4 regions of the Bacillus sp. UNC322MFChir4.1 genome follow, and region 1 is predicted to be linked to each of the others. Evidence: riboswitches for the same ligand, from Rfam matches in the RefSeq annotation. Region 1 holds a riboswitch; each other region holds the start of a gene.
The links. A riboswitch is a leader RNA that binds a small molecule or an ion and turns the genes downstream of it on or off. The one in region 1 is predicted to bind thiamine pyrophosphate.

Region 1 (7,963 bases):
TTTTCGTTGCCTCATTTCTTTCCATTCCGATTGAGATTGTCGCGGTAGTCGGCTCCCTCGTTCTCCTCATCTGGAGATGGTATTATTTACGAACAAACCCAGTCGATATACTAAAAAAGACACCGTGGCACATTCTCATTTTCGCTTTTTCCATGTACGTTATTATTTACGGGCTTCATAACGCTGGATTAACAGCTTGGCTTGTCCAAGTATGCGAACCGATTGTCAATCAAAGCTTATTATATGCCAGCTTTACCATGGGCGGACTCGTCTCGATTCTATCAAACATCTTTAACAACCACCCTGCCTTAATGATTGGAACAATTACCTTAACAGAAATGGGATTAGATCCTATTACCCTCAAAACCATCTACCTTGCCAACATCATCGGTAGCGATATGGGATCATTGTTATTACCAATCGGTACACTCGCTTCTCTTATTTGGATGTATATCCTAAAGCAAAATAAAATTAAAGTAAAATGGAAAGATTACTTGAGGGTCTCCTTAATTGTCATTCCACTCACCACAATCGTAACACTCTTCCTCTTATTCTACTGGGTACAGCTCGTCTTCGCCCGTTAATCTATCAAACTAAATAGGGACCAAAAAAAATAGATTAGGGGTGGTCCCTATTTTAATGTATACTAACGCTCTACAAATCGGTGACAGAGATAAGGCGGGATCCCAGCCTCCGGAAGAATGAAGGCCAAAATGAAATAGGCAAGAAACATACACGATGTGACGATAAGTAAAAACGATAATTTTGGGTACCATCCCCTCGCAAATGAATATACGGAAAGACCAAAACTACTAAATACGAGAAACAACGTACCAACGGCTGTTAAAATAATATCCATTTCCTTCTCATAACTTGGTGACAATAACAAAACAAATGTCACAACAAAAAAAATCTGTAATATACATGCAATAGCAAGAATAACCTTCTGCTTCACCTTTCTTTCCTCCAATTCATCTCACTTTCTACGAAAAGTATTCTTGATAAAAAAACAAAATCCCCCCGCTCAGCAGGAGGATAATTACATATTAAGTTATATACACATAATCATAGATTAAAAGGCTCTGTCTATTTAAGGCCCTCGCTCACCTCGAAAAGTTTTTTACTTTTCACCTCTATGTATCCGACTTCCTAAAGCCTTAATCTCAAAACTTAACCATATAGAAAATATAATTTCTAAAGATATCATAACTATTGCCACTATTGCTGGGCTAAAAATAATTCCTACTATAAAAGATGTGAAAGAAACAACTATCGCCATTACAAAGTACGCTTTAGATTTATATAACCATCCAAAAGGTAATAAATGCGCTCCAAATACTACTGCTAATATCATAACCATTTTTTCAGGAACAGCTTGATAAATCCACATTGCAATTAAAATATATAAAAATTGATTACAAGAAAATAATATTCCTAAAGCATTTAACGAATTATCTTTAGTTGAAAACTCTGCCTTTATTATTTTAGACATCATAAAAGCAATCGGTAAAAGCGTTGCAGTAATACAAAATATGAATAAATTTTTTGTCGATACCTCCTTTATCGGAAGTAACCATACTACTAAGATAGCACTCCAAATCATAATTGAAGCTAGAATAAAATGTAATCCCCGTTTACCCCTTACCGCTATATCATCCCTTAAGCCATCTAATTCCAATACCCCATCCCCCTTTTCATAACATATAACAACAAGACCAAATATTGGTTATTCTACATATTCATTATATAGCATTTTAACCAATTTTATATTTTTTCTGAATATTATTACTGTATAATGTGATTTTAAAATCTTTCTCCAAGTCGCCATTCCATATAAAGCATTCTCAATAGAACAACAAATCCCCCGCTCTTACTCAGCAGGGGGATGATTATATATTAGATTAAGTACACATGATCATAGATTAAAAGCTGTTTAGAAAAGGGCACTAACCGCTCCCACACACAGCCATACCCTCCGGCCCACCCAAAAAAAGAAAGGTTTTTCATTTCAGCTTTTCAAGTTTCTACTTATTTATACAACTGACTCCCCGCTTCTTTAAACTCTTCGGCTTTTTCTTTCATACCTCGCTCAATCGCCTCAGTTGTTTCTAAATCATTCCCTTTCGCATACTCACGAATATCATGCGAAATTCTCATACTGCAAAACTTAGGACCGCACATAGAGCAGAAATGCGCTGTCTTTGCTCCCTCTGCTGGCAATGTTTCATCGTGATATTCCATTGCACGTTCAGGGTCTAATGATAAATTGAATTGATCACGCCAGCGGAATTCAAAACGCGCTTTCGAAAGAGCATCATCGCGCTCATGTGCTGTTTTATGACCTTTTGCAAGATCGGCAGCGTGTGCAGCAATTTTATACGTAATCACACCTTCACGAACGTCATCTTTGTTTGGCAAGCCGAGGTGTTCTTTCGGCGTTACATAGCAAAGCATTGCTGTACCAAACCAACCGATCATCGCTGCACCGATTGCAGAAGTAATATGATCATAACCAGGTGCAATGTCTGTCGTTAATGGCCCAAGCGTATAGAACGGGGCACCATGACAAATCTCAAGCTCTTTATCCATATTCTCTTTAATTAAATGCATCGGTACATGCCCTGGCCCTTCAATCATCACTTGGACGTCATGCTTCCAAGCAATCTTCGTAAGCTCTCCTAATGTTTCGAGCTCAGAAAATTGAGCTTCATCGTTTGCATCCGCAATCGAACCAGGGCGTAATCCATCTCCAAGAGAGAAGGAAACATCGTACTTCTTCATAATTTCACAAATTTCTTCAAAGTGTGTATATAAGAAGTTTTCTTGATGATGGTATAAACACCATTGCGCCATAATCGAACCACCGCGTGATACAATTCCTGTTACACGCTTGGCTGTAAGCGGAATGTAACGAAGTAGCACGCCAGCATGAATCGTAAAATAATCTACCCCTTGCTCGGCTTGTTCAATGAGCGTATCACGGTATACTTCCCACGTTAAATCTTCGGCAATTCCGTTTACCTTTTCAAGTGCTTGATAAATCGGTACTGTTCCAACTGGTACAGGTGCATTACGAATAATCCATTCACGCGTCGTATGAATATTTTTCCCAGTAGATAGGTCCATAATCGTATCAGCACCCCAGCGCGTTGCCCACGTCATCTTCTCAACTTCTTCAGCAATAGAGGATGAAACAGCTGAGTTCCCAATATTCGCGTTTACTTTCACATGGAAGTTACGACCAATAATCATCGGTTCTGCTTCCGGGTGATTAATATTTGCTGGTAAAATAGCACGCCCTTCAGCAATTTCCTTCCGTACAAATTCCGGCTCCACACCTTCGCGAATGGCTACATATTCCATCTCTATTGTGATGATACCTTTACGTGCATAATGCATTTGCGTAATATTTTCCCCGTCTTTTGCCCGAAGTGGCTTCCGTCCCATTTGCGGGAATACAGGCGTATGTGTAGACGCTGCTCTCGCCCCATCATCTTCCGGTTTCACTTCACGACCTTCATACTCTTCTACATCTCCTCGTTCCACAATCCACGAGCGGCGCGGCGCCTGAATCCCCTTTTCTAAATCCACTGTGTAATTCGGATCTGTATAAGGACCGCTCGTATCATACACACGAATAGCCGAGTTTGGTACACCGTTTGTATCGCTTTGCGCAATCTCACGCATTGGTACTTTTATGTCTTCACGCGTACCTTCTACATATACCTTCTTGCTTCCTGGTAAACTTGACTTTAACTCAATTTGCTCAGCTGAAACAGATTGTTTCATCATTTTTTCCTCCCCTGTGTCTTCACTTTTCTTGTGATCCAGTTTCGCCTCCTAAACCCTTCCGTCTAAGAACCTTCCGCACGAGAAAACAAAAAACGCTTTCGGTGCGAAAGAACCTTAGCCGACGGGTCTAAACAGTCGGCTCCACTTTTCTTGTGACAAGGAAGAGAACTAGCGGCTAGCAATGCCAAATAAAAAAGCCAGGCCCATCATAAAGAATAGGACCTGGCTACATAAAGACATTGTTATGTAAAGCCGACAACTTCCCTCCGCTGGTACGAACCAGATCAGGTCCAAAGGGTTAAGAAGCTTCAACACGCTTCTCTCTCAGCCCAGCTCTACGGGCACCCCCAGTTTATCACTGATTAAATTTTTACTACGCACCTATCATACATCATTGTCTAAAAAATGCAAAGATATTTACAATTTTTCTTTTCACTCAAAAAATAGTTATTTCACTTAGTACAAGCCGAATCCGCACTTCATACATATGTAGTATAAGCCGGTGTAGGACTATGTTCTGCAAGGACACTTCACTATAAGAACAGGAGTGAAAGAGTTGATAAACCTCCAATCTCTCATAACCATACTCGCGTTTCTCGGAACTATGCTCATCATCTTTTGGCGACCAAAAGGAATGAATGAAGCAATTCCAGCAACAGTTGGAGCAATGATTGTCATTTTAAGCGGCACTGTTTCTGTTGCTGACTTGGGTGATATTAGCTCAAAAATTATTGGCGCTGCTATAACGATTATGGCTACCATTGTCATGGCGATCGTACTAGAGAGTTTTGGCTTTTTTCATTGGTGCGCTGTTCAACTTGCCAAAAAGGCAAAAAGCTCCGGTATTCGCCTCTTTTGGTATACAAATCTTCTTTGCTTTCTCATGACATTATTCTTTAATAACGACGGTAGCATATTAATTACAACTCCCATTTTACTGCTTTTGTTACACCATTTACGACTTAAACATGATCAAAAAATACCTTACTTATTAAGCGGCGCACTCATCGCCACTGCCTCAAGTGCACCGATTGGTGTAAGCAATATTGTAAATTTAATCGCCTTGAAAATTATCCATATGGATTTATACATGCATACAGCAATGATGTTTGTCCCTGCCACATTAGGCCTTATCTTTATGGCATTCCTGTTATTCCTCATCTTTCAAAAACAATTACCGAAAACCCTCCCGGTCTTACCGATACATTTAGATGAAAATTTCGTCAAAAAATCCTTTCATCCATTGCAGCCAAGACCCCAAACAGATGCAAATCGTAAGCGAACACGATTTATGTTTGGAATGCTCTTATTTATTTTATGCGTTCGCATCAGCTTGTTTATTGCATCGTACTTTCAATTTTCTATCGCCATCACAGCGGTCATTGGCTCTATTATTTTACTTGGGTGGAGATGGCATAAACTGCGCATTCCACCAGTTGACATGATTAAGAAAACACCTTGGTATGTGTTAATTTTCGCATTTTCTATGTACGTAATTGTATACGGACTTCATAACATCGGTTTAACTAACTTTCTCGTTACAAAACTTCAGCCACTCATCACCAGTAGCTTATTTCATGCTAGCTTTATTATGGGCGGCTTACTCTCAATCCTCTCTAACATCTTTAATAACCATCCTGCCTTAATGATCGGTACAATCGCTCTTACCGAAATGGGGCTAGATCCGATTACATTGAAAACAATTTATCTTGCAAACATCATCGGTAGTGACATGGGCTCACTACTACTCCCAATCGGTACATTAGCAACCTTAATGTGGATGTATATTACAAGAAAAGGAAAAGTAAATATCAGCTGGGGAACGTATATGAAAACTACATTTCTCGTCATTCCGCCAACTGTCATTTTCACGCTATTTTGCTTATATTATTGGGTGAAATTAATCTTTGCAGCTTAAAGATGAAGAGAAGGAACGTATGTAATTACAAGAAAGGAGATTATTATGCTTCATTTACAAAAATATATGAATCAACCCGTGCAAGTATTATTATCAGGAGACCTTCCATTTGAAGGAATTATGATTGATAAAGGTTCCGATATTATCGTCTTGTATGATGGAGAAAAATACATGTATATCTCTAGTCTACACATTCAACATTTAACTCCATTCACAGAATGCCCAGACTTTGAAAATCTCACAATTCCAGAATCTTTGCTACCACAAGATATATTATCAACCGAATCGACAATTTCACTTCGAAAAACACTACAAGTGGCAAAAGGACAATTTATTGAACTCGCACTATCATACGAACATTTTTTACATGGATATGTCACTCATATTATGAATGACTATTTTGTCTTCCTCTCACCTGTCTATCAAACGTTATACGTCCCATTTCACCACGTCAAATATCTTGTTCCTTATAAAGACGCCGAAACACCTTACGGCTTAGAAAAAGAAAGACTGTCACCAACATCATCCAAACTCACACTTGCCCGAACGTTTTCTGAACAAATGAAAAAACTAAAACAACATATTGTATTACTTGATCTCGGCATACAAACTTACAAAATTGGAAAATTAACGGAAGTAACTGACAGTCAAATTGAACTCATTACAGCACGTAATCAACATTTTCATTTCAACTTACACCATATTAAAACTGTTCATTTTCCTTATCAAAATCAAAAATAATGAAAAAGGGGAATCTCCTTATAAGAGAATCCCTTTTGTTTGTGCTTATGGAATCATCCAAGTTAAATAATAAGCTTGAATATATGTAATAATGCCGATAATTGTTACAAAGAATAAACTATGTTTCACTGTGAAGCGGAATAAATCCGATTCTTTCCCAGTAAGTCCAACTGCCGCACATGCAATTGCAATCGATTGCGGAGAAATCATTTTACCCGTTACCCCACCCGTTGTATTGGCAGCAACAAGCAATACTTCCTTCACACCTACTTGCTGCGCTGTAATCGCTTGTAGATTTGAGAACAATGCGTTTGCAGATGTATCTGATCCTGTTAAGAATACCCCAATCCAGCCAAGGAATGGTGAGAAGAATGGGAATAAGCTTCCTGTTCCCGCTAACGCTAATGCTAACGTTGAGGAAAGTCCAGAGTAATTTGCGATAAATGCAAAACCAAGTACTAATCCAATTGATAGAATTGGCATTTTTAATTCTTGCAACGTTTCCTTAAATGTAGCTACTGCTTGTTTTGGACTCATTTTTAAAACAAACATTGTAATGATACACGCAATCAAAATTGCTGTTCCTGTTGCCGATAAAATATCAAGCTTCAATACCGCTTCATACGGCGTCGGTTTATTAACGATCGGCTCCGCCTTCATGACTAAATTATGCAGACCCGGAACTTTAAACTTAAACACTAAACTTTCAAGCGCACCGCCTGGAACAAATAAATCCTTAAAGAATTTTTGACTCCAAATAACAACCATTACCGTTAAGATAATAAACGGTGACCATGCTTTTAAAACTTTTCCCATCGTTAACTGCATTGTAGAATCAGCCTCTACCGTTGCCGCTGCTTCAGCCTGTCCTTTTTCAGAACGGTAAATTTCTTTTGGCTGCCATACTTTTAGGAATAGCGCTAAACTGACTAAACTTACTAATGCTGATGTAATGTCTGGAAGCTCAGGTCCAAGATATGTTGCTGTAATAAACTGCGTAACCCCGAACGAGCCGCCTGCTACAAATAATGCAGGCCACGTTTGTTTCACACCTTTTAATCCATCCATTAAAAATACGATGAAAAACGGAACAAATAATGATAGAAGCGGCAATTGATGCCCAGCCATTTGTCCTACTTTATGAGGATCAATACCTGTTACTTGACCCGCTACTAAAATCGGAATCCCCATAGCTCCGAACGCTACCGGTGCTGTATTGGCGATTAAACAAAGTCCAGCTGCGTATAATGGATTTAAACCAAGTCCCGCAAGAAGCGCTGCTGTAATTGCTACCGGTGCTCCAAATCCAGCTGCCCCCTCTAAAAACGCGCCAAACGAAAAACCAATTAAAATAACAAGTAAACGATGATCACTTGTAATAGAAAGAACAGATGCACGAATAATATCAAACTGTCCTGTTTTCACCGAAATTTTGTATAAAAACACTGACATAACGATAATCCACGCAATCGGCCACAATCCATATGCAAATCCATAACCGGTTGCTGCCAT
Region 2 (7,963 bases), on a different contig from region 1:
CCTTCTTTGATTAATGAGCTCCTTATACATATGTTTATTTGGCTACTTTTGTGCAGTAAGAAGTAGTTGAATATAGCAATCCTACTGATGGTCGTTTCACGCTATGATAACAATTAGTATATTTTTTATTATAAATAATGAAGGATTTTGTATGGTTTTGTGTAATTAGGAAAGAATATAGTACATTATTTTATTACTAATTTATTATTTTAGCTATACTTAGGTTACAGTTTAAAGTATTTCTTTTACTAGCCTCAACTTACTTATTGCTCTGTATTTTTACAAGTTGTTTTCTGAAATCAGAACGATAAAGTTATATTTACTCTCCGTAATTCTAATGTTTTTAGAATTGATCATTATAGCAACGAATATCCAATTTATTTTATGGTTAGTAGTTAAGCATCTGATTGGGATTTTAAACAATGATGTTTCGTTTCCTTCGTTTTCTACATTTGTTTTTAGTGAGAGATGGTGTCAGGTTTACCTTTTAAGGAACTTGCGAATTGAAATGTAGAGGGTTGGAAATGCTAAGGTGTGTAAAGGAGGGTAAACGATTTATGACAACTGTTCGAGAATTGATGAGCACAAATATTGTACAATGTACACCATTAGATAACGTATATGAAGCGGCTGTAAAAATGAAAGAAGAAGATATAGGAATGATTCCTGTCGTGGAGAATGATCAAGTTGTTGGTCTAGTAACAGACCGCGACTTGGTTGTGCGGGGAATTGCAGAAAAGCATCCAGGTTCCAATCAAATTACAAATATTATGACAACAAAAATTATTTCCGTATCACCTGATGACGCTATTGAAAAGGCGACTGAGTTAATGGCACGTTACCAAATAAGAAGATTGCCAGTAGTTGAACATGGGCAACTTGTTGGAATGCTATCACTTGGTGATTTAGCAACGACTAAATATGCAGATGATCAGGCAGGCGAGGCCTTAAGCGAAATATCAGAACAAACAGACTAAAGAAAGCAAAGATGTAGTGAAGGATAAACTATTTACATGGACTCCATTCGTTTCATTCATAATCTGTGGGGGCTTCCCCGCAGATTAAATTAACTTTTTATATAATCACTTTTGACGTTTTTGTTAATAACTATTAATATATGAAAAAAATGGTATACTTATGAATATAAGTATTATATGTTATTTTGAATATAGTGATATTCATAATTAATTTAATAGCATTCAAATATTTTATCATACATATAGAAAATGGGGGGGAATTATATGGAGATTATGCAAACCGAGCCTAATTGGAACTTGGTTACGGATGCGTATGTGGAGCCGAAAAATTTTGCTGATTTACTTTCTTTGCTTATACCAGAGTATCCAAAGGGAGAAGGAAAAGAACGAACGATTCTGGCTTGGAAAGAAAAAGAATTTTATAAGAAAGAAAATTTAATTCCTTTTATTTTATATGGAATGAAAAAATTACATGATTTGCCGAAGTTTCATAAAGATGAAATGCCAACTTTAGTCCGAATTATTCGTTTATGTCAACAAGTAGGATGGTATCAACAGGCTTATGATTTTATGGTTGCAGAAGGATTAGAGGAATTCGTGCAAACATCGCTAGAGTACGAATCATGGGATGTATTTACACAAGTGGTTGCTTGGAATTATTTAATTATAAAACAGAAAGTTACGGAATTAGAAAGTAATGATGCTTTTATTTGGGAAAGAATTAAATTTAATGTAGAGTGTATTGAAAAGTATAAGACACTTTTGTCTCATAAAGAAATGATGGAGATTATGTTTCTGTTTCTTTGTAAAGAAGCAAAGGGATTATCAAAAGAGCAGTTAGATGAAAATTTAATGAAGTTGGCGATATATTGCAATACATATATTTGTGATGTATATACGTTAGATTTATTAAAAAAATATAGAAAATGTACAGATTTCTTAACATATTATGAACCAAGCCGTGCTGCTGTAGCATGTCAACGTGCAGTGATTGCACAAATGTCTGATCGCCTTAATCCGTTGAAGACAATTCATGTTGATGATTATTTATTTGTTATAAAAGAGATAATGGAGCATATATCCTTTGAATTTATAACAAAATATGAGCACTTTATTGGGAAATTACTATCATATATTCCATTTTTTGAAATGATTCAAGTTCCACAACAAATGTATTATTGTGAAGAACTTATGTTTATATGCAAAGGAATCGGTTATAAGGAGGAACTACTACGCAATTATATATTTGTTCAATTACCAAATTGTTTCCCATCCTTTATTAAACAATTTTTAAAGAATAAGCGTTATGCATCAATACATGACATTTTATTTTATTGGTGCAGTGATGAACAACGTATGAATCTAGAACATAAATATAATTTAAACTTTATTTATGAGCAATATGCATGCGGTTAAAATAGTTTTATATTTATACTAGTAAAAAACTTTTTTAGAGGCGGTCACGGTCTTTTCCTGCCACGTGCGATCATGTTTTATTCTATATTGCGGTGACTTGTATGTTGAAAAATTAAAATGATATATAGTATGTTTATTCTTATATAAGGATCTGGCTAAAAAGTCCACTTTTTAGTCAGATCCTTTTCCTTTTCGGTACGATTCAGCTCAGTAAATCGACTATTTTTATATCGAATATTGTCGAAGGGTCTTTATATCATGTCGAAGCGCCGATATATTCTAAAAAGTGGTCGATATATCGTGAAAAGCGCCGATATATTGCAAAGAATGGTCGATAATGTAAAAAAGGATTCCACATCATGTGGAATCCTTTTTTAGTAGTAAAGAAAGTAATGTCAAAGAATTGCGGCGTTATTTTCCTATTTTCCACGTTTTTTCATGTTGTTGCTTTTGTTTACGATATTCTGGAACGTATATATACTGAGATACTATAAGAAGAATAGTTATAAAAAATACTGGAAACATTGCGGAGACATGGAAGCCATTATAAATAATGCTTGTTAATAAAGAACCTATAATGAATAGTGCGGTATATATGTGTGAAATATGTCGCTTTAGTCGGATCTTGAATATTTCCATAATCACTTCGCAAGCAACAAACGCAATAATAATGTTTAATAATACAATGTTTGTGTTATAAATTAATAAGCAAAAAATTAACCCGAAAAATGCTAAATACTCAATAAGTAACGAAATATTACGTGCCATAATGCGTTACCTAACTAAGAAAGGAAGTGGATTTACAGCATTTGTTTTTTTAAGATTCCATTCCCCGTTATGTAATTCAAAATGTAAGTGTTGACCAGTTGAATGGCCTGTATTTCCCATATAACCGAGCAATTGGCCTGTTGCCACTGTATCTCCTGCTTTGACAGCTCGACTTTTCATGTGAGCATATACAGTTGTGTATAACTTCCCGTTTATATGATGAGCAACAAATACAACATTTCCGTAACTTGTAGAATAATATGATTTAACGACAGTTCCAGGTGCTGAAGATTGGATTGAAACATCTCCTGTTGCTGCAAAATCTATACCATAGTGCATTGCTCCCCAGCGTTCTTCAAATCCTGAACTTATTTTTCCTTGAGTAGGATATTTAAATACAGCTGGAATAGATGGTGTAGCTTGCTGTTTGGGTTGTTGTTGCTGCTGTTGTACTATATAATGCTGTGCGACATAGCCATATCCTGATCCATAGCGAATTTTATACCATGTTCCCAAATTCTCAACGACTTGTACTTGTGTTCCATGTGTTAAAGAACCGATAATAGCTGTATTTGTTCCTGCTCCGCTACGTACTTTTAATGTAGGAGTGGCAACAGAATAAGAATTTCCACCTTGTACAGTAATTCCTTTTACTAATGGTTGATCAGCGTTAGATAAAAACTCTTTCTTTACATAGCCGATTGTTCCATTATGTACAATTTTATACCATCCTTCTCGTTCCTCTTGAACAGTAACAAATTTCCCATTTGGTAATACAGTAATAATTTTAGATTGTGTATTTGGTTCAGTGCGAACGTTTAATACATCTGTATTTACGATATACTGATTCCCACCATCGTGTGGTTTTGTTAAAGAAATTGCTTCTTTTTTGACATAGCCAGTTTTATTGTGAGCGTAAATTTTATACCATTCATTCGTTGTTTCAAGAATTGTAACGGGAGTGTCACGTGTAATGCTGTCAATAACAGAATCTGCCCCATTAGGACTATTGTACATTTGTAATGTTTCTGTTTTTACATAACCAATTTTGGTTTTTGCTGTTTGCTCTGCTGCTGCGGTATGTACATTAGATTCTGCTATAGAGGGAAGCATAGCGGCAACTGTTACAGTAGTTGCTGTTATTGCTGCGACTTTTAAATTCATATATTCATAGACCTCCTTATGTAATAAGCTATTATGAATGAAATCATAATATAAAGCTGTTGAGTTTGTAATATATTTGTTGATTCAAGACAAGTAAATATTTTTTCTCTATATACAAGTTAAAAAATCGACTTAAGGAGAGCATCTGGATGAGCTCCTACCGCACAAGCTATGCTATATTCTGCATAGTGGCGACTTACATGTCGAAAGATTTAAATGGATATATAATAAAAGGATAGCAGATTTATAGCCGTTCTGGAAATAGATAGAAGAAATTCATTTTTTTCTGAACTTACAGTATGTTTTTGAAATATTTTCGTAACTACTCATCCATACATTTCATTTAGAAGTTTGGTAAGAGGTATTATTCTAGTGAAAATAAAAAAGGCCCTAACTACTCCTATACATAGCCAATCCCTCCCAGGCCATGAAGAAATGCTTTTCTGTCTTTTTTTCATAGAGGGACTGAGTAGTTACATATTTTCTTTTGTTTAATTCAAAATGAAAAGAGTTGCCGATGAGATATGGTGATGGTATACTGACTATGTTAAATGAATATACTGCTAGGGGAGCTAGTGTTGCTAGCTGAGAGTAGACCGATAGTCTTTGACCCTTGAACCTGATCTAGATGATGCTAGCGTAGGGAAGCAATTTGGACGATATAAATAACGTCCCCGTTTCTTTATGCATAGAAACGGGGATTTTTTCTTAACAATTTTATAGAACACCACTAGGGGTGCTTAAAAGCTGAGAGAGGTAAAAACCTTAACCCTTATAACCTGATCTAGGTGATGCTAGCGTAGGGAAGTGGAAACAACAAATGAGTTTTTCTTTTGTTTGCTGTGGCCACTTCTTATATGGAAGTGGCTTTTTTATTTGGAAACATACATACAGGAAGGGGAAGCGGAGATGACATTTTGTGAAAGACTATTTGAAAAGGTGCAACCTATTTGGGAGAAGAGTCACAATCATCCATTTGTAACAGGGATGGGAGATGGAACGTTAGAGAAAGATAGATTTCAATATTATATTGTTCAAGATTATTTGTATTTGTTAGATTACGCAAAGCTATATGCAATTGGTGTTGTCAAAACAACAAATCCAAAAGTGATGGCGAAATTTGCTGAACAAATTGATGGAATTTTAAATGGGGAAATGACGATTCATAAACAATATGCAAAACGCTTAGGAATTTCTGTTGAAGAGATGGAATCCGCAAGGCCATCAGCTATGAATCTAGCATATACAAACTATATGATGTCTGTTTCTCAAAACGGTACACTGGCTGAGCTAATTGCAGCATTGCTTCCATGTATGTGGAGTTATTGGGAGATTGGAAAGCGTTTAAATGCGATTCCAGGAGCACGCGATCATGAATTTTTTGGTGAGTGGATTCAAGGATATAGCTCTGAGGAATACGGGAATCTTTGTGTATGGTTAATTGATTTATGTAATGAAATTGTAATTGGGAAAACAGAAGAAGAACGAAATCGTTTAGAAGAGATCTTCTTATATTCCAGCCGTTTTGAATATTTATTTTGGGATATGGCATATCGTAAGGAGATGTGGGGGTTTGAAGAGCAAGAACATACTACAATTTCATAACGTTTCTTTCCATTATGATGAGAAACCGATTATAGAGGGTCTTAATGCTGCAGTACAAGAAGGGGAATTCATTAGTATTATTGGGCCAAGTGGCTGCGGGAAAAGTACATTGTTTCGGCTTATTACGGGACTTGAGAAAGAAAATGCTGGCACGATTGATGTAATGGGAACAACTCCTGTTGGCTATATGCCGCAAAAAGATATGTTACTCCCGTGGCGAACCATTATTGAAAATGCAGCTTTGCCTCTTGAATGCCAAGGAATGAAGAAAAAAGAAGCGCAAATGAAAGCACTAGAGCTGCTGGCGCAGTTTGGACTGCAAGGATATGAAAAGAAGTATCCAAAAGATTTATCAGGCGGAATGCGGCAACGCGTATCGTTTATTCGGACGTTGTTAACGGGAGGCGACCTCTTACTATTAGATGAACCGTTTAGTGCACTTGATGCATTAACGAAGGCATCTCTGCAAGAATGGTTGTTTGAACAATGGAAACATTGGCAAAAAACGATTTTGTTTATTACACACGATGTTGATGAAGCGCTGTATCTTTCTAATCGTATTTTTGTCGTAACAGAGCAGCCAATTACATCATTAACTGAGCGAGTTGTACCCCTTGGACAAGAGCGCTCTCGAAAGGATTTGCATCGCCTGGAAATGCTGGCGTTAAAAGATGAACTTATTGGCATGTTGCAAAGACAGGTGCTTGTATGAAGCGAATTATAGATTATGTTCCGGCTATTATTGTAACTGCTATTTTGCTGATTGGATGGGAAATAGGGGCACGGATTCTTGATGAAATGTACATTTTGCCGTCTCCAAGTGCCATTGTTCGAAAAATATGGGATTTGCGGGATATATTGCTTACGGTGCATTTACCAGCAACGCTTTCTGTTACAGTGATCGGCATTGTCATTTCTATCGTATTAGGCGTTGGGTTAGCGATGTTGATGAGTATGAGCTCATTTGCTGAGAAGGCATTTTATCCGCTCTTAGTTGCTTCACAAACGATTCCCGTTACAGCTTTAGCACCATTATTTGTTTTATGGTTTGGTTATTCGATTTGGAGCAAGGTTGTTGTCACAGTACTGATTACGTTCTTTCCTATTGCAGTGAATACGTATGATGGCCTTTGCAGTACGAAAAAGGATTGGGAAGAGCTTTTAATTACATATGGTGCAACAAAAAAAGATATATTTTTCAAATTGAAATTGCCGTCTGCGCTTCCCTATTTTTTTTCAGCTTTAAAGGTAGCTGTGCCATTTAGCGTGATTGGGGCAGCAATTGGTGAGTGGCTCGGGGCACAAGCGGGGCTAGGCTATTTTAGTAAACGAATGATGACACAAATGGATGGTGCGGGTGTGTTTGCGCCAATTGTTTTATTGTCATTACTCGCTATTTTCTTTGTATTACTCGTTTCGATATTTGAGAAGAAATTGATTAGTTGGAGGAAGCATTCATGAAACTAGTAAAACGCATCTTTGTGTTTACATTATTAATTGCGATGATTGCTGGGTGTTCTAGTAATTCAGCATCAGAAAAGAAAAAAGGTGAAAAAGAAGTAACTGTTATGCTCGATTGGTACCCAAATGCAGTGCATAGCTTTATTTATGCAGCAATTGAAAAGGGCTATTTTAAAGAAGAAGGTGTGAAGGTACATATTAAATTCCCTTCTAATCCAACTGATCCATTAACGTTAGCAGCAGCAGGAAAAGTAACGGTTGGATTGTATTATCAGCCTGATGTTGTAATTGCGAGAGCGAATGAACACATTCCAGTGAAATCTATCGGTGCCGTTGTTCGTTCTCCTTTAAACCACGTTGTCTCGCTAAAATCAGCAGGTATTTCTTCTCCTAAAGATTTGGAAGGAAAAACAATTGGATATTCAGGGACACCGCTAAGTGAAGAATATGTAAAAACGATGATTAAAGGAGACGGGGGAAACCCAAATAACGTAAAAGTAGTCGATGTTGGTTTTGATTTAGTACCGGCTCTTACTACGAAAAAAGTAGATGCTGTTACAGGGGCATACATT
Region 3 (7,963 bases), on a different contig from region 1:
AATATATGAATATAAACTGCAAAAATCCTAAATTAAGTAGGATTCAATTAGGGGATTTTCACATCATACATAAAGTGAAACTTCTATTAGTGGGTGATAGTGATATTCATCTTTCACTGATGGACAACGCAGCTCTCTCAATCGTGATTTGGGGAGCTAGTAATAAGGAGATAAAGTGAAACTTTAATCAGTGGGGGTTTTCTTCATTCCCCACTGATTATCAGCCCTCACCAATCGGGCTTTTACGGGCAGTTTATCTCCCGCCTAACTTCTTAGGAAAAGCGGAAGCGGCTCGCTCAGAATCGCAGGACGCCCACGCCCCTGACAGAGAGGCGCTTTTTGCCTCGTCCGAGGGGGCGAAACGGCTGGAAATTCTAGCCGCTAGAGCTGGACGATGCTTTTGCTGAATTTTGAGGCGGGAGTATTACTGCCCACGAATAGCGGGATAAATTCCTCGCCTGTAAGAACGGAGGAAAGTATGACAAATTGGTTGAGGATTTTTTTAATATTGCTTACTACTTTACCTGCAATAGGATGTCAGCATGAGCGTTCGAACCCTCAAATTGTTTTCTCCGAATTTGACACCATGCCTGTTGGTTACCAAGACGACAATCCCGCTCCTGTACGAATCGCAATTTCAAGTGTGTTATCAAAGACTGATACCATTATGCACTATAGGAAAATAGCTAACTATATTGGAGAGAAGCTCCATAGACCTGCAATTCTAATTCAGCGCAAGAGTTATAATGAGATTAGTATGTTGATGATGAATGGAGGTGCTGACATAGCTATACTTTCAACAGGAGCATATATCACTTACAGACATGTTGAGGGACTTGAAGCAATTGCTATGCAAGAGCGAATGGGAGTTCCATATTATTATGGTTATGTCGTCGTACACCGTAAAAATGAAATATCCAGTATACATGATTTGAGAGGGAAAAACGTTGCTTTTAGCGATCCAACTAGTTATTCCGGATATATTTTTGTGAGGAAAAAATTAGCTGAATTAAGTGAAACACCAGAGCATTTCTTCGGGCGTTATGTTTTTACATATAATCATGAAGACTCCTTAAGTGCTGTAATAAATGGAGTTGTTGATGCCGCAGCTGTTGATAGCTTAGTCTTTGAGCGTACGAAACTTAAAAATCCAGAACTAATTAAGGATTTAAAAATTATTGCAAAAACGGAACCGATTGGTACCGGTCCTGTCGTCATCAATAGTAATTTACCTGATGAGGAGAAGCGAATTATTAAAGAAAGTTTCATTACTATGCACGAACAAGAAATAATAAAACCAGCGTTTCAAGGGTTGTTCATTGATCGTTTTGTTCCATTTGAATCAAGGTTATATGAGGGTCATCTATGAAGTGGCTGAATAAATTACAAATAAACCAAAAAATATTTGGAGCTATATTCATTTCGCTACTCTTTCTCGCCCTAGTATTAGGATGTATCATTTGGGAATCACTCACAAAAATCATGACAGAAGACCTAAAGAAACGTGGTGAAAATATTGCTGAAAATATTGCAGCATTGTCCTCGGATTACATTTTGACTGACGACTATTATTCAATCCATCTTCTCATTACACGTGCACAGGAAACGAACAAAGATGTTCGTTATATACTGGTCGTTAACAATAATAATGTTCTTGTCGGTAATACATTCTCTAAGCACCTGCCGAAAGGAATATTAAACGCACATAAGCCTGATGGTGTTAATACTAAAAATTACGCGATCCTAACTTCTGATGAAGGAAATATTCATGACATACTTGTTCCGATTGAAGAGGGAGATGTAGGGTTCGTTAGAGTTGGAATGGCAGAAAAACAGGCGAAAAGCTATATTTTTACTAAAATAATAGAGTTGGTTGTTGCTACATTTTTGGTCTGCATGGGAGCAGCAGGGATCGCTTATTATGTGACCCGTATCATTACCCGGCCAATTAATAGTTTAGTTGATACAGCAGCAGGCATATCAGCTGGTAATTTATCCTTAAGAGCTAAAGCAGTAGGTGATGATGAAGTTGGAAAACTTGCACAGGCTTTTAATGAAATGGCTGACAATCTGATTAGTTCTAGGACTGCAGTAGAGAAATTATTGAAGGAACTTCAAGAAAAGGATGCCCTTCGAGATACGTTGATTTTGAAACTACTATCCGCTCATGAGGAGGAGAGAAAAAGAATTTCTCGTGAACTTCATGATGAAACAAGCCAAGCCCTAACTTTTTTAATGGTTACAATGCGTATTTTGGCTAATGAAGCTAAAGATGACGAGCAACTGGAGCTACTTCATGCAAGTCGAGAGACAGCAGCCGGTATTTTACGAGAAATTAGAGATTTAGCAGTAGAATTAAGGCCACCGATCCTTGATGATATGGGATTAATTCCTGCATTAAGGAAATACGTAAGAAAGTTTGAAGAAAAATGCGCTCTTACGGTAACTCTACACGTTCCTGATGATGACGCCTTCGTCATAGATAGTCATATTGCTGTAGCACTATACCGAATTGTTCAAGAAAGTCTTACCAATGTAGTGAAACATACAGTAGCGACTGAGATTACGATTAATATGGAGATAAGAGATTGTTCGATCTTGTTGAACATCCATGATAACGGTCACGGTATAAATGAGGATGATTTTGAAAAAGCTCGCCAGCAAAATCGAATCGGAATATATGGAATGAAGGAAAGAGCAGAATTATTAGGAGGTTCATTTTTGATTAGAACTCACAATAACGGTGGAACGGAAGTTAGTGTGTCTATCCCATTAAAACAGAGAGAAGGGGATCAAGATGGAAAAGACAATCAGCATAATGTTAGTTGATGACCACGCTTTGATGAGAGCTGGTTTAAAACTATTATTACAAAAAAGGCCATCATTAAAGGTTGTAGGTGAAGCTGCTGATGGATTTGAAGCACTAAGGCTTTACGACAATTTAAGGCCCGATATTTTGATATTAGATATATCTTTGCCACGCATAGATGGAATTCAAGTTTTAACAGAAATTAAATTACGCTATGAACAAGCGAAAGTCATCGTGCTTACCATGCATGAAGATGAGGATTATATAACATCAATCATGAACGCGGGAGCTTCAGGTTACGTCCCTAAAGCGGCTGTCGATGAAGAATTATACAATGCGATTGATTCTGTTATGGATGGGTACATATACCTCCGTCCAAAGGAAATTTCAACTATGTTAAAAAAAATGCAAAACGAAACGGATTCTCGAAATCCATATGTAATTTTAAGTCCACGTGAACGAGAGGTATTGAAATTTCTTGTTCAAGGTTTTTCAATGTCTGAAATCGCTGGGGAATTAACGATCAGTATAAAAACGGTTGATACCCATAAGACGAGAATGTTGAACAAACTTAATCTTTCTAAGAAAAGTGAACTTGTTCAATATGCCATAAAGTATAATTTAATACATATAATATGACGGGATAATGCTTGTTATAAAAGATTTTTTTCTTTCGCTGATTTGAAACAACACAAAAATCCCACTTTAGAAAAATGGGATTTTTGTTTCGTTATATTATAGTTATTTCCGAAATACTTAGAGACTCTAAAGATTGCTGATTAAGCAATCTTTTTTTTGCTTGTATTTATACTCGCGCTCATAAATAAGCGCGGTGCTGTTGTAAATAAAACGACAAGTAGAACCGCACACATTGCGAAAGAACCAATCATTGTGATGCCGTTAAAGATAAAGGAATATAAAACAGCTGATTGTCCTTTTGGTGCATATTGTCCAAAGAAAATAAAGCCAGCAATGAAGTGCCAAAAATAACGAGCTAGGCTACCAATAAACGCAGCGATAATGACATACATGATTGCTTTTGCTTTTTGTTTATTAGCAATTGCTTGTTGAATTGGTGCATGAAATAATCCAGAAAAGCCAATAAAGGCAAAGGCGATGAAGTATTCAATAAACGCTTGTACCGGCGTAAAAATAGATGCATCTCCTGCGACAATTTGTAATAATCCCCAAACGAGACCACTTAAGAAACTCGCTTTAAATCCCCAGCGGTAAGCAACAATAAAAATTGGAATCATCGCAAACGAGATAGAACCGCCTGTTGGAAGTTTAATAGATAATGGCAAAATGTCGATGACTAACGCAAATGCTGCAAGAATCGCCGCCTCTATCATCGCTTGTAAATTTGTATTACGCATGTAAAAATCCCCCTACATCCAAGTTACAAAAGAAGAATCTTTATCATAGGGGGATGAAAATACACAAATTGAAAATCACTACTTATGTATATATGTTTGCACAATTCCTACGTTAGCATTAACTAACAGGTTCTAAGGGTCGGAACAAAGTGTTCCCTCTCAGCGACGTGGCTCCCCCTGTGACAACGAGATTCTTAGATTGTTACTACCATTGTAATAACAATGGATAAGAATGGCAAATTTAATTTATATATAAGTTGAAATAAAAACCCCTTTCTTTTTAGGGAGGGGCGACTGGCCATGCATAACAACGATTTTTATGTTAAATAAGATGGAATTGTACAAAAAATAGTAATAAATTCACGGTATATTGTATAGTGTTTTTTCAGAGAGTCATGTTATAATTGGTATTGATAATAATTATCGTTATCTTTTGAGGGGGATAATTTATGAACTTAGTTGATATGAGTATAGATGAAAAAGTACGTGTAAAAGATTTACAATCTCTTGATAAATTGTTAAAACGCCGTTTGGCTTCATTTGGATTTTCTGAGGGCTGCGAGCTTTGTTTAAAACAAAAGGCAATGCTTAATGGTCCATGTACATTAGAATGCCGTGGACAATTAATCTCTATTCGTCATTGTGATGCGAAAATGATAAAGGTGGAATTAGCGTGAACAAGGTTGCTTTGCTAGGAAATCCGAATACGGGAAAAACATCATTGTTTAATGCGCTTACTGGTTCTTATGAATACGTTGGGAACTGGAGCGGAGTAACCGTAGAAAAAAAGATTGGTAAGTTAAAAGATAAGCAAGGAATGTTAATAGATTTACCAGGTATATACGATTTAAATCCTGTATCCCGTGATGAGGGAGTTGTTACACAATTTTTATTAACAGAAGAATTTCATCATATGTTAAATATTGTGGACTCTTCTCAATTTGAACGTAATATGCATTTAACATTACAATTGTTAGAATTCGGAAAACCGCTTTCTATCGGTTTAAATATGATTGATGTGGCAAAACAACGCGGGATTACGATTGATGTTAAGAAGCTATCTGAAACGCTAGGTGTAACAGTTATTCCTGTTATCGCAAGAAGTGGAAAAGGATGCGAGGAGTTATTAGCTGCTCTTCATAAAGGCGATAAGGCGGGGCAGAAACCGTTTGTTCTTTCATATGGTAAAGCGGTCGAGACAGGAATCCAGCGCGTTATGGAGAAATTGCAGCGCGAAAATGATGAGCATGCAAGATGGCTTGCGCTTCAATTTTTAGGAAATAACGAAGTGGTAGAGAAAGAAATTGCCAAGTCGCATGTATATAACGAACTTGTAGCAATTCGCTCTGCAGTAGAAGAAGAATTAGATGTTACGCTAGAACAGCATATATACGGAGTACGTGCAGCGTATATTGAAAAGTTGAAAACAAGTGTGATTCGTAATGAAAAAGAAGGAAGTATTCCTTTTTCGGAAAGAATTGATAAATTAATTACGCATAAAATTTTGGGACTACCAATCTTTTTAGGAATCATGTTTTTAATTTTTCAAGTTACGTTTTCGTGGATTGGAACGCCTTTATCGGATCAATTTGATGCGTTTGTTGGCGGGCCATTTACAGATTGGGTAACAGCAGGACTTACGAATATTGGTGCGTCTGAGTTTATTCAAGCGCTCGTTACAGATGGAATTATTGCAGGAGTTGGTGCGGTATTAGTATTCGTGCCGCAAATTTTCGTATTGTTCTTCTTCATTTCATTACTAGAAGATTCCGGATATATGGCGCGTATTGCCGTTGTAATGGATCGTGTGATGGAGTTTTTTGGACTAAACGGAAAAGCGTTTATTCCTATGATTATCGGTTTTGGTTGTAATGTACCAGGCATTATGGCTGCGAGGACGATTGAACAGGAGAAAGAGAGGCTGCTTACGATTTTAGTGACACCGTTTATGTCATGCTCAGCCCGTTTACCTGTATATGCACTATTTGCAGGGGTCTTTTTCCCGAATAGTCAAGCAGCTGTTGTATTTTCTTTATATCTCATTGGTATTATTCTGGCATTACTTGTTACAAAAATTATGTCTATTACGGTTTTAAAAGAAGAGAAGTCTATTTTTGTCATTGAACTTCCGCCTTACCGTGTGCCGCAACTAAAAACGTTATGGCGCAGTACGTGGGAAAAAGGAAAAGGATTTGTACGTAAAGCAGGTACATTTATCTTTGGTGGTTCTGTTGTAATTTGGTTATTAAATTATGCTGGGCCATCTGGACTCGATGTAGGGATGGGAGATAGTTTCTTAGCGATGATCGGTGGATTATTTGCTCCAATTCTTGCGCCGCTTGGTTTTGGAACATGGCAAGCAGCTGCATCTCTGTTAACAGGATTTTTAGCAAAAGAAGTTGTTGTTTCTACAATGGCAATTATTTATTCTGTGAAAGAAGATGTATTAGGAAACGTAATCGGTACGCATTTCACAACATTATCAGCATATTCGTTTATGTTCTTTATTTTACTGTATGTACCATGTTTAGCGACAGTTGCGGTTATTCGCCGTGAAACAGGATCTCTAAAGTGGACGATTTTCTCTGTTGTGTATCCACTTGTGGTTGCATACGTATTAACACTAGTAATATACCAAGTTGGATCCATGCTCGGATTCTAAAAGGAGATGTATCATAATGATAGTCAATATTGTAATTGGAGCTGTCATTTTTGGATATGCAGGATATACGCTAATGAACTTCGTAAAGCGAAGCAAAAAAGGGAAATGTGCAGCATGTTCTCTGAATAAATCATGTCAGTCAAAGGTTTGTAGTCCGAATATGGAACAAGTTGTGAATAAGTAGAAAAAAGCTTTGCGGATCTCGCAAAGCTTTTTTAATATATTTTTTATAAGTTATGATGGGAATGTCATATTATCGCTTGTATATTTGCAAAACAAGATGTGAGTGCACTTTATTTTTGATATAATGTATACATAGGTTTAAAGAATGAATATTCTTACTGTAAAGGAAGATTTTTAGGTTTTCCGAGTACTGAATTTGAAATATGAAGCAATTTATTAGGAGGAATTAGAATGTCTGTATTTAAGCGATTAAGAGATTTAACGATGTCAAATGTATATTCATTAATTGAAAAAGCGGAAGATCCAGTTAAAATGACGGATCAGTATTTACGTGATATGCAAGAGGATGTACAAGAAGCTGAGAAAAGTGTAGCAGCACAAATTGCACTTGAGAAAAAATTTAAATTGTTGTTTGAAGAGCAAGAAGCACTTGTAAAGAAACGTGAAGAACAAGCGCATATGGCTGTTCAAGCAAATAACATTGATCTTGCACGTCGTGCTTTAGAAGAAAAGCAAACTGCAGAACAAAAAATGAACGAATATAAAGCGAGCTATGAGCAAAATAAAGCTGCTGCAGATAATCTTCGCATGAAATTAGAAGAGATGCGTAAGCAATTAACAGAATTAAAAAATAAACGTGAAACGCTTGTAGCGCGTGTAAACGCAGCGAAAGCACAAAAGAATATTAATCAGGCAATGTCTGGTTTTGATGCGAATACAGCAAAAGCAGGTTTAAGCCGCATGGAAGAAAAAGCTCTTCAATTAGAAGCGGAAGCAGAAGCGAGCGGAGAAATTTATAAAAAAGAAAAATCATTAGATGATGAATTTGCGAGCTTAAACAAAAACTCAGTTGTAGATGATGAATTAGCTCGTATTATGAAGCAGTACGAGAAATAATCTATATGAAATACAAGTTAAAAAACTGACATGAAA
Region 4 (7,963 bases), on a different contig from region 1:
CCTTGGAGGGAAGTGGGGTAATTACATTCATTAAAAGCGCTTCGAACATATCATGATTGGCCCCGTGTTTAGAGATCATAAGATTTTCCGTCGCTTTATCCATAAGCGTATCCAACAGCATATGTGGGTCTGTTTCAACTCCGCTGGTAATCTCTCCCATTTCCGATTCGCCAATCAAACGTAATAGCTGATTGTGCATATAAATTCGGTCACTTTCCTCAATGGCTCCATTCTCAATTGCAAGTGTAGTAAAATCGTAAATTGCTTGACATGTGTTCATCGTTTCCACCTCACTCATCATCCAATCACTGTAGTTCCACTACCAATGTGTGCTACATAAAAGATAGGTGCATATCCCACAACTTTGATATATTCATCATAAACATTGTTTTTAAAAGTGTTGGTTTCACTCTCTTTTACTAATGCGATGGCGCATCCCCCAAATCCTGCTCCAGTCATCCGGGCTCCAAGTGCACCCTTTTGTTTTTGCGCAGCGGCCACCAATGTATCTAATTCAAGTCCGGTTACTTCATAATCATCTCTTAAAGATGCATGAGAAGCATTTAATAGCTTTCCGAACTCTTCTAAATCACCTGCAGTAAGAGCTGCTTTGGCTTTTTTTGTACGTTCATTTTCGTAAACTGCATGCTTCGCGCGTTTCATTAGGATTTCATCCCCAATAAGACTTTGATTTGCATCAAATTCTGTTTTGCTTAGTTCTCCAAGCGCATGAATCTCTAGCTTCGTTTGAAGACGTGCGAGTGCTTCTTCACATTCAGCACGGCGCTCATTATATTTTGAATCTGCTAGTTCACGACGTTTATTCGTATTCATAATTACAATAGCATAGTCGTCCAAAACAACTGGAACCATTTCATACTCTAACGTATTGGTATCAAGGAGAATCGCTTTGTCTTCCTCACCAAATCCAATAGCAAATTGATCCATAATACCAGAATTTACACCAATGAATTCATTTTCAACTTTTTTACCCATTTTCACTAATTCAAGTCGCGTTACGTCTAAGTTAAACAAGTCTTCTAATACTACGCCTACAAGTAATTCAAGTGAAGCACTACTGGAAAGTCCCGCTCCATTTGGAATCGTTCCTTCAACTAATAACTCAAAACCACAATCTATTTTATGACCTGCTTCTTTCAGTGTTAAGATAACTCCTTTTATATAATTTGCCCAATTCGCATGTTTATCATAATCTAGTTCATTCAATGTGAAACTTATTACTCCGAGTTCTTCAAAGTTCGTTGAGTAAACGAATACTCTATCATCCTCACGACGTCTAGCTACTCCGTAAGTTCCATAAGTAATAGAAGCGGGGAATACATAGCCACCATTGTAGTCTGTATGTTCTCCAATTAAGTTGATACGTCCTGGAGAAAAGTATTGAGTTGTTTCTTGAACGCCAAATACCTCAGCAAATTTTAAAGCTAGCTCACGTTTCTTTTCCATAAGTATAAGCCTCCCTTTTGCATTCATTTCAAATAAATTCTGATAGCAGTACATATTTCATATTTAAAGAGACTATCTAAAATGACTCTCAAATAATATGAAATTCTGTCATCGTATGATAAGTTGAATCCGCTCTAAGAACGATATCCCCAAAATCGGGATACTGTTCAGCACCCGGAGAAACCTGTGTTTCAAAGGTAATTCCGCCATGGTTTGCAAGTTGCTTTTCATGCATGAGAGGGGTATTCTCACCAAAATTTGCCGTAAAGATGACGACGCTTGGTTCTTTTGTGGCTATTTCAATAGTAACCACTTCATCCGGGCTAATGAGTTTCACTGAACGATTTGATAGTTCAGGTCGGTTCAAGAAAAATGGGTGATCAATTCCATCCACTAATTCTTTTTGATCAAAAGTACTATTGAAGGTTTCCTTAAGTTTAACTGGCTTTCGAAAATCAAACGCAGTTCCTTCTACAGGCAACTTTTCACCAATTGGAATACTTTTAGGGTCAAGTGGTGCAAATCTATCACTATCCACCCATAATGTGTGTTCATTTACAGGCTGCGTTACATCACCAGTTAAGTTGAAGTACACGTGATTTGTTGGATTAAACAAAGTATCTTTGTCACTTGTCGCCCTAGTTTCTACTTTCCAAACATTCGTGTTTGTTAACGTGTAACGTATCTCAACATCAAGATTCCCCGGAAAACCATTTTCACCATCTGGACTCACCGTGTGAAATATGACTGAAGCCTCATCATTATTATCGATAACTTGATATTGCCACTTTTTACCTTCGAATCCTGGGGTACCGCCATGTAAGGTGTTGCCGGTTGTCTCATCAATTTGTACTTTATAGATATCCTTATCAATTTGAAAAGTTCCATTTTGAATTCGTCCAGCTACTCGTCCAATTGAGGCACCAATATATAAATCTTTTTCAAAATATTCCTTTGCTGTATCAAAACCAAGCACGAGCTCACGTAGACCATTCGTTGTCGGTACCTTTAAACTCGTAATGCGAGCACCTAAATCTGAAACAGTTAATTGCAAGCCGTTCAGATTGTTAATCGTGATCATCGTATAACCTGCACCGAAATCTTTTGTTGTAATATTCATTTTGACTCTCCTCTACTCCTTTATTTAGAATGAGCAAGTGCAGCACCTTCAGTTGCTTCCTCGCCATGATTTAGCTTTGCTTCTAGTTCTTTGACGATTTGAGCATGTTTTTTCTCAGTTAATGTGATCTTCCATGCGAAAATGATAGCAGAGAAAATCATGAGTGCTGCTGGGAGGTAGAACGCATACAGATGAAACGTTGAAATACCGTCTGCAGTAATGTCTGCTGCTGTGGCATTGCCAGTCATCCCAGAAGCAACAGCTACAAACCCAACGATTCCGTTTGATAAAGCTCCGGCAATTTTATCGAGTAATGGACGAATTGATAAAGTCACAGCTTCGTTTCGGGTACCATTTTTCCATTGTCCATATTCAACTGAGTCGGTAATAGTCATCAAAGCTGAAAGAAAAATGAGCTGCTGAGGGAAGTAGAAGAGCACCAATCCCACAATAACCATTGGTAGACTTGTACCAGCTAAGCCAAAACATACGTATGCCAAAAGCATCATTACAATCCCGCCAATATAGACAAAACGTCTTGAAATTAATTTCGTGAGCGTTGGGAAAAGTGGAACGGCAATTAAGCCTAATACAGCTGCAATTAATCCCACAATCCAGAACTCACCTGAATTTCCTAGAATATATTTGAAGAAGTAGAATAACACAGCAGTAGTTGCAACATTGGCAATCGCATATGCAATATATGAAAGTGCTAACCACATCAACTGATCGTTTTTAGCGATGGCTTTGAAAATATCTTTAATGCCTGCCTTTTCTTGTTGTTGACGAATTACGCTATCATTTTCTTTTGTACCAAGTGCTGTAATAATTGCTGTTCCACCAGAAATAACAGCAGCAATCACGCCAAACCAAAACCAACCAGAAGCCCCCTGAGAATGTTCACCAGTCATCAAGAAAGTAAAGAACGTAACGATTGGTACAACTGCTAGTGTAGTCCCGTTTGCCCCAAGTGATGATCCAAGTCGCGCAAATGTTGCCAATTTTTCTCGTTCCTTAGTTTCAGTGCTTAACGCTGGAATCATCGACCAAAAAGCAATGTCCTTAAATGAATAAAAACTATCGAGCAAGATATAAACAATTGCAAATAAAATGATGAACAGTGTAGTATTATGAATTGCAAGACCGAAGAAATTAGTAAATATACATACAAGAAGGATAGAACTAACTAAACCACCAATGACTAACCAAGGCTTAAATTTCCCGAATCTCGTTTTTGTGTTGTCAATTATTCCTCCAATAATCGGATCAAAAATAATTTCTACCAATCGGATTACTACGACTAAACTCGTAATAATTCCAATCATTTTTGCAGTCGTTGCTTTATCAGCTCCAGTGAACATCGCACTCGTAACAAAGACCATAAAATAGGTGCTCAAAGTTACATAAAATATGTCATGACCAAATGCACCTAAGGCATAGGAAACACGTTGTTTTAATTGTCCATTCATTTTTATTCCCCTCTTTTTGAAAAAAAATTTTAACAACAATTAAGAAAGCGCTTGCAAAGTTAAGTGTAAAAAACTAACGAACTCCATTCATGTCCTTTCGGTGGTTTTCTTTTTCATGTATAGTTTAACAAGAAAACGCTTTCCGTTTTATATCGTTTTGTGACCTTGATTTAACCTTTTGTTGCATTTCTTCCTTCAAAAGGCAGCTTAGGTTATAGTAATCACGAAGAGGGGGAGAAGCTCATGGAACAAGCAATCTTTATTAAAAAAGAACAGCATCACTTCTCAGGCGAACTTTATTTTGATTTTTGTGGTTTTTCAAAAACACTGCCTTTTCATACTTTTGGACCAGCTGTACGTAACAGCTACATTATTCATGTCGTGTTGGATGGAAAAGGAACGTACTATATAAAAGATGAAAAATATTCATTGCAGAAAGGAAATATTTTTCTCATTCCTCCAGGGGAGTCGACCTTTTATCGCTCGGATGGAGAAGAACCATGGTTATACGCGTGGCTGTCATTTGGCGGGAAGGTCGCAGAGGAAATTATTCATTATTCGAGTTTTAAAGAAGATAACTACTCTGTTACCGCAACTAACATTCAACAATATTCGGATATTATCTTGGAGTGTATGAATTACTCCCAGGGTACATTAGAAGATGAATTAAAGTTGAATGAGCTGACCTATCGTTTTTTAAGATTATTACTTACAGATGGCGGCGAATTCTCACCATCTGTAAAACAAAAATTTTCACGACTCGCGATTGAAGCGATGACATATATTGGAGAACACTATGTAGAGGAAATTACAGTAAGTGATGTGGCAAATCATCTTGCGGTCAATCGAAGCCATCTTTCGCGGGTCTTTCACAGTCATTTCGGGATGAGCATGAAGGACTGGCTTTTAAGGGTGCGCATTAATCACGCAGCGTATTTACTTTCAATGACAAATGAATCGGTAGAAAACATTTCTTATCAGGTGGGTTTTCGCAGTTTAGTAGTCTTTAGCCGCATATTTAAAAAAGTGACTGGAGAAACACCTACGCATTATCGAAAACGTATGTCGAAAGAGAATTTCCAAACAATCTCTTTATCAAGCTTGAAGTTCTTACTTGATGAACAAGAAATTATTTCACGGGCCACTTAGGAAAAATAAATTTGTTTGTTCATAAAAATAATCCATGCTACAATGAAAACGAATTGAAACAGGGGAGCCTATGTGGCTGAGAGGATGTAACAATACATCGACCCTTAACCTGATCTGGATAATGCCAGCGTAGGGAGTTGTATCAAGAATCGTAGCAATTGTTATTCTATGATAACTTGTATATAAAGCTTTCCTGCTTTGCGGCAGGAAAGCTTTTTCTTTTTGTATGAAATTTATTTAATATGGGGAGGAATTTAGTATGTCACAGCAAGTTACAGTTTCATTTTCAGTTGTACCACAAGCGAAGCATAAAGATGTATATGCGGTTGTAGATAAAGCGATTGAAGTTGTTCAGCAGTCAGGTGTGCGCTATGAAGTTGGCGCGATGGAAACGACAATGGAAGGGGATTTAAACGAGCTTCTTGATATTATTAAACGTGCGCAGCAAGCTTGCATCGATGATGGGGCAGAAGAAGTGGTTACTTCTATTAAAATCCATTATCGCCCAAGCACAGGCGTAACGATTGATGAAAAAGTATGGAAGTATCGTGAAGAATATGAAAAAACAGAAGAAATCTAATATAGCAATTACGACAATTTGGCTGTTCCTTCTCATCGCAATATGGGAAGGAGCAGTTTCGATATTCCATATTGAACCGTGGATTTTGCCGAAGCCGTCTGCAATTGTACATGAACTTATCGACATGAAAGATTTACTACTTCCCAATACAGTGCAGACTTTGCAAGAAGTACTTATCGGGTTATTTTTTGCCATTATACTTGGAACGAGCATTGCAATTATTATGGATGTGATTCCGTTATTCCGTGTGTTAATCAATCCGCTATTAGTAATTTCACAAACAGTTCCGATTGTTGTACTTGCACCTTTATTTATTATTTGGTTTGGCTACGGAATGCTGCCAAAAGTAATGGTTGTTATTCTCGTATGCTTCTTTCCCGTTACACTTAGTATTTTAGAAGGTTTTCAAACGGTAGATCAATCCATGCTAAAGCTGCTGCAAACCATGAGGGCAAGTAAGTGGCAAGTCTATCAAAAAGTAAAATTTCCAGCAGTATTGCCATACTTTTTTTCGGGATTAAAAATTGCTGTTACATATAGCGTAATGGGAGCCATTATTGGGGAATGGCTTGGTGCAAGTGAAGGTCTAGGTGTTATGCTGACAAGGGCAACAAAATCCTTTTTAACAGCTCGTGTGTTTGGAATTGCTGCTGTTATTGTCTGCGTGACGCTACTGTTGTATTTTATTGTTGAATTTATGGCAAGACTAACAGCACCGTGGGTTTACAGAAAGGATGGGAGAAAATGAAAAAAGGGTTAAAAGTGTTATTAGCAGCTTCGTTATTATTTACATTTGCAGGCTGCTCAGCAGGCAAGAAAGAAGAAAGTAAAGAGAAAAAAGTAACAGTAGTATTGGATTGGTTTCCAAATACAAATCATACTGGTTTATATGTAGCAAAGACGAAAGAGTATTATAAAAAACAAGGGTTAGATGTAGAAATTATTCAGCCAGGTGAAAATACGTCTGCTGAACAAATGGTAGCATCAGGTAAAGCTGATTTTGGTGTAAGTTATCAAGAGAACGTAACAACAGCAAGGGTTGAAGATATTCCAGTTGTATCAATTGGTGCGGTTATTCAACATAATACATCTGCATTTGCATCTTTAAAAAAGGATAACATCACATCTCCAAAAGCATTTGAAGGAAAACGATATGGCGGTTGGGGAGCACCGGCTGAAGAAGCGACATTAAAAACAGTTATGGATAAGCATCAAGCAGACTATAATAAAGTGCAAAAAGTTGTGCTTGGACAAACAGATTTCTTTAAATCGATTGGCCGTGATGCTGATTTTGAGTGGATCTATTATGGCTGGGATGGTATTGAAGCGAAGAGAAAAGGCATTGAGCTGAACACGATTATGTTAAAAGATTTAAATCCAGCATTAGATTATTATAGTCCTGTTATTATTACTAGTGAAAAACATGTAAAACAAGATAAAGACTTTGTGAAGAAGTTTATGAACGCAACAACAGATGGCTATAACTTTGCAATTAAAGAACCGAAAGAAGCAGCGGATATTTTAATTAAAAATGTACCGGACATTAATAAAGAGCTTGTACAAGAAAGCCAAAAATGGTTAAGTACGAAATATCAAGATGATGCGAAAGCGTGGGGAGTACAGAAGGAAGAAGTATGGACGAATTATATGAATTTCTTATATGACAATAAAGTCATTAAAAAGAAAATTGATGTGAAAGCGGCCTTTACGAACGAATTCCTTCCGAATGAAAAATGAGCGGACTACAAGTAAAAGACGTTACGAAAACATTTGATGAGAAAACAGTGCTAGAGCATATGAACGTTGTGGTTCAAGAGGGTGAATTCGTTTCTTTTGTTGGACCAAGTGGTTGCGGAAAAAGTACGTTATTAAACATTATAGCTGGCATTGAACAAGCAAATGATGGAGATGTGATTTACGAAAACCAATCCGTTATGAATCGAAACATTGTGAGCTATATGCCGCAGCAAGATCTCTTGCTTCCATGGCGTTCAGCCCTTCATAATATTGTATTACCGTTAGAAATTGAAGGACAATCGAAAAGAAAGCGATTAGAAATTGGTATGGAAGCATTACGGCAATTTGGACTTGATGAATATGCAGATCATTATCCAGACGCGTTATCAGGTGGAATGCGGCAACGTGTTAGCTTCTTACGGACGTATTTATGTGATAAAC

Region 2: it holds a riboswitch for thiamine pyrophosphate, as region 1 does, so the genes downstream of both, tenA (thiaminase II) here and thiC (phosphomethylpyrimidine synthase ThiC) in region 1, are expected to answer to the same signal.
Region 3: it holds a riboswitch for thiamine pyrophosphate, as region 1 does, so the genes downstream of both, thiT (energy-coupled thiamine transporter ThiT) here and thiC (phosphomethylpyrimidine synthase ThiC) in region 1, are expected to answer to the same signal.
Region 4: it holds a riboswitch for thiamine pyrophosphate, as region 1 does, so the genes downstream of both, BR72_RS23165 (MTH1187 family thiamine-binding protein) here and thiC (phosphomethylpyrimidine synthase ThiC) in region 1, are expected to answer to the same signal.

What each region holds. Positions count from the first base shown of each region.
Region 1 covers NZ_JQKQ01000011.1:95,452-103,414, forward strand. The annotation lists gene BR72_RS04660 (arsenic transporter) at 1-584, shown strand, start outside; gene BR72_RS04665 (hypothetical protein) at 647-955, opposite strand; gene BR72_RS04670 (DUF7010 family protein) at 1,121-1,678, opposite strand; gene thiC (phosphomethylpyrimidine synthase ThiC) at 2,029-3,789, opposite strand; TPP riboswitch at 4,037-4,151, opposite strand; gene BR72_RS04680 (arsenic transporter) at 4,352-5,710, shown strand; gene BR72_RS04685 (hypothetical protein) at 5,756-6,451, shown strand; gene BR72_RS04690 (lactate permease LctP family transporter) at 6,497-7,963, opposite strand, start outside.
Region 2 covers NZ_JQKQ01000024.1:92,916-100,878, reverse strand. The annotation lists gene BR72_RS11225 (CBS domain-containing protein) at 558-977, shown strand; gene BR72_RS11220 (DUF3965 domain-containing protein) at 1,242-2,393, shown strand; gene BR72_RS11210 (SH3 domain-containing protein) at 3,168-4,325, opposite strand; TPP riboswitch at 4,881-4,988, shown strand; TPP riboswitch at 5,048-5,148, shown strand; gene tenA (thiaminase II) at 5,235-5,930, shown strand; gene BR72_RS11200 (ABC transporter ATP-binding protein) at 5,899-6,642, shown strand; gene BR72_RS11195 (ABC transporter permease) at 6,639-7,391, shown strand; gene BR72_RS11190 (ABC transporter substrate-binding protein) at 7,388-7,963, shown strand, end outside.
Region 3 covers NZ_KN050810.1:280,298-288,260, reverse strand. The annotation lists gene BR72_RS20550 (substrate-binding domain-containing protein) at 479-1,369, shown strand; gene BR72_RS20545 (sensor histidine kinase) at 1,366-2,829, shown strand; gene BR72_RS20540 (response regulator) at 2,798-3,448, shown strand; gene thiT (energy-coupled thiamine transporter ThiT) at 3,589-4,185, opposite strand; TPP riboswitch at 4,272-4,373, opposite strand; gene BR72_RS20530 (FeoA family protein) at 4,635-4,862, shown strand; gene feoB (ferrous iron transport protein B) at 4,859-6,847, shown strand; gene BR72_RS20520 (FeoB-associated Cys-rich membrane protein) at 6,864-7,031, shown strand; gene BR72_RS20515 (PspA/IM30 family protein) at 7,262-7,927, shown strand.
Region 4 covers NZ_KN050813.1:11,798-19,760, reverse strand. The annotation lists gene galT (UDP-glucose--hexose-1-phosphate uridylyltransferase) at 1-301, opposite strand, end outside; gene BR72_RS23185 (galactokinase) at 298-1,467, opposite strand; gene BR72_RS23180 (galactose-1-epimerase) at 1,556-2,587, opposite strand; gene BR72_RS23175 (glycoside-pentoside-hexuronide (GPH):cation symporter) at 2,608-4,056, opposite strand; gene BR72_RS23170 (AraC family transcriptional regulator) at 4,300-5,205, shown strand; TPP riboswitch at 5,256-5,358, shown strand; gene BR72_RS23165 (MTH1187 family thiamine-binding protein) at 5,465-5,785, shown strand; gene BR72_RS23160 (ABC transporter permease) at 5,733-6,533, shown strand; gene BR72_RS23155 (ABC transporter substrate-binding protein) at 6,530-7,522, shown strand; gene BR72_RS23150 (ABC transporter ATP-binding protein) at 7,519-7,963, shown strand, end outside.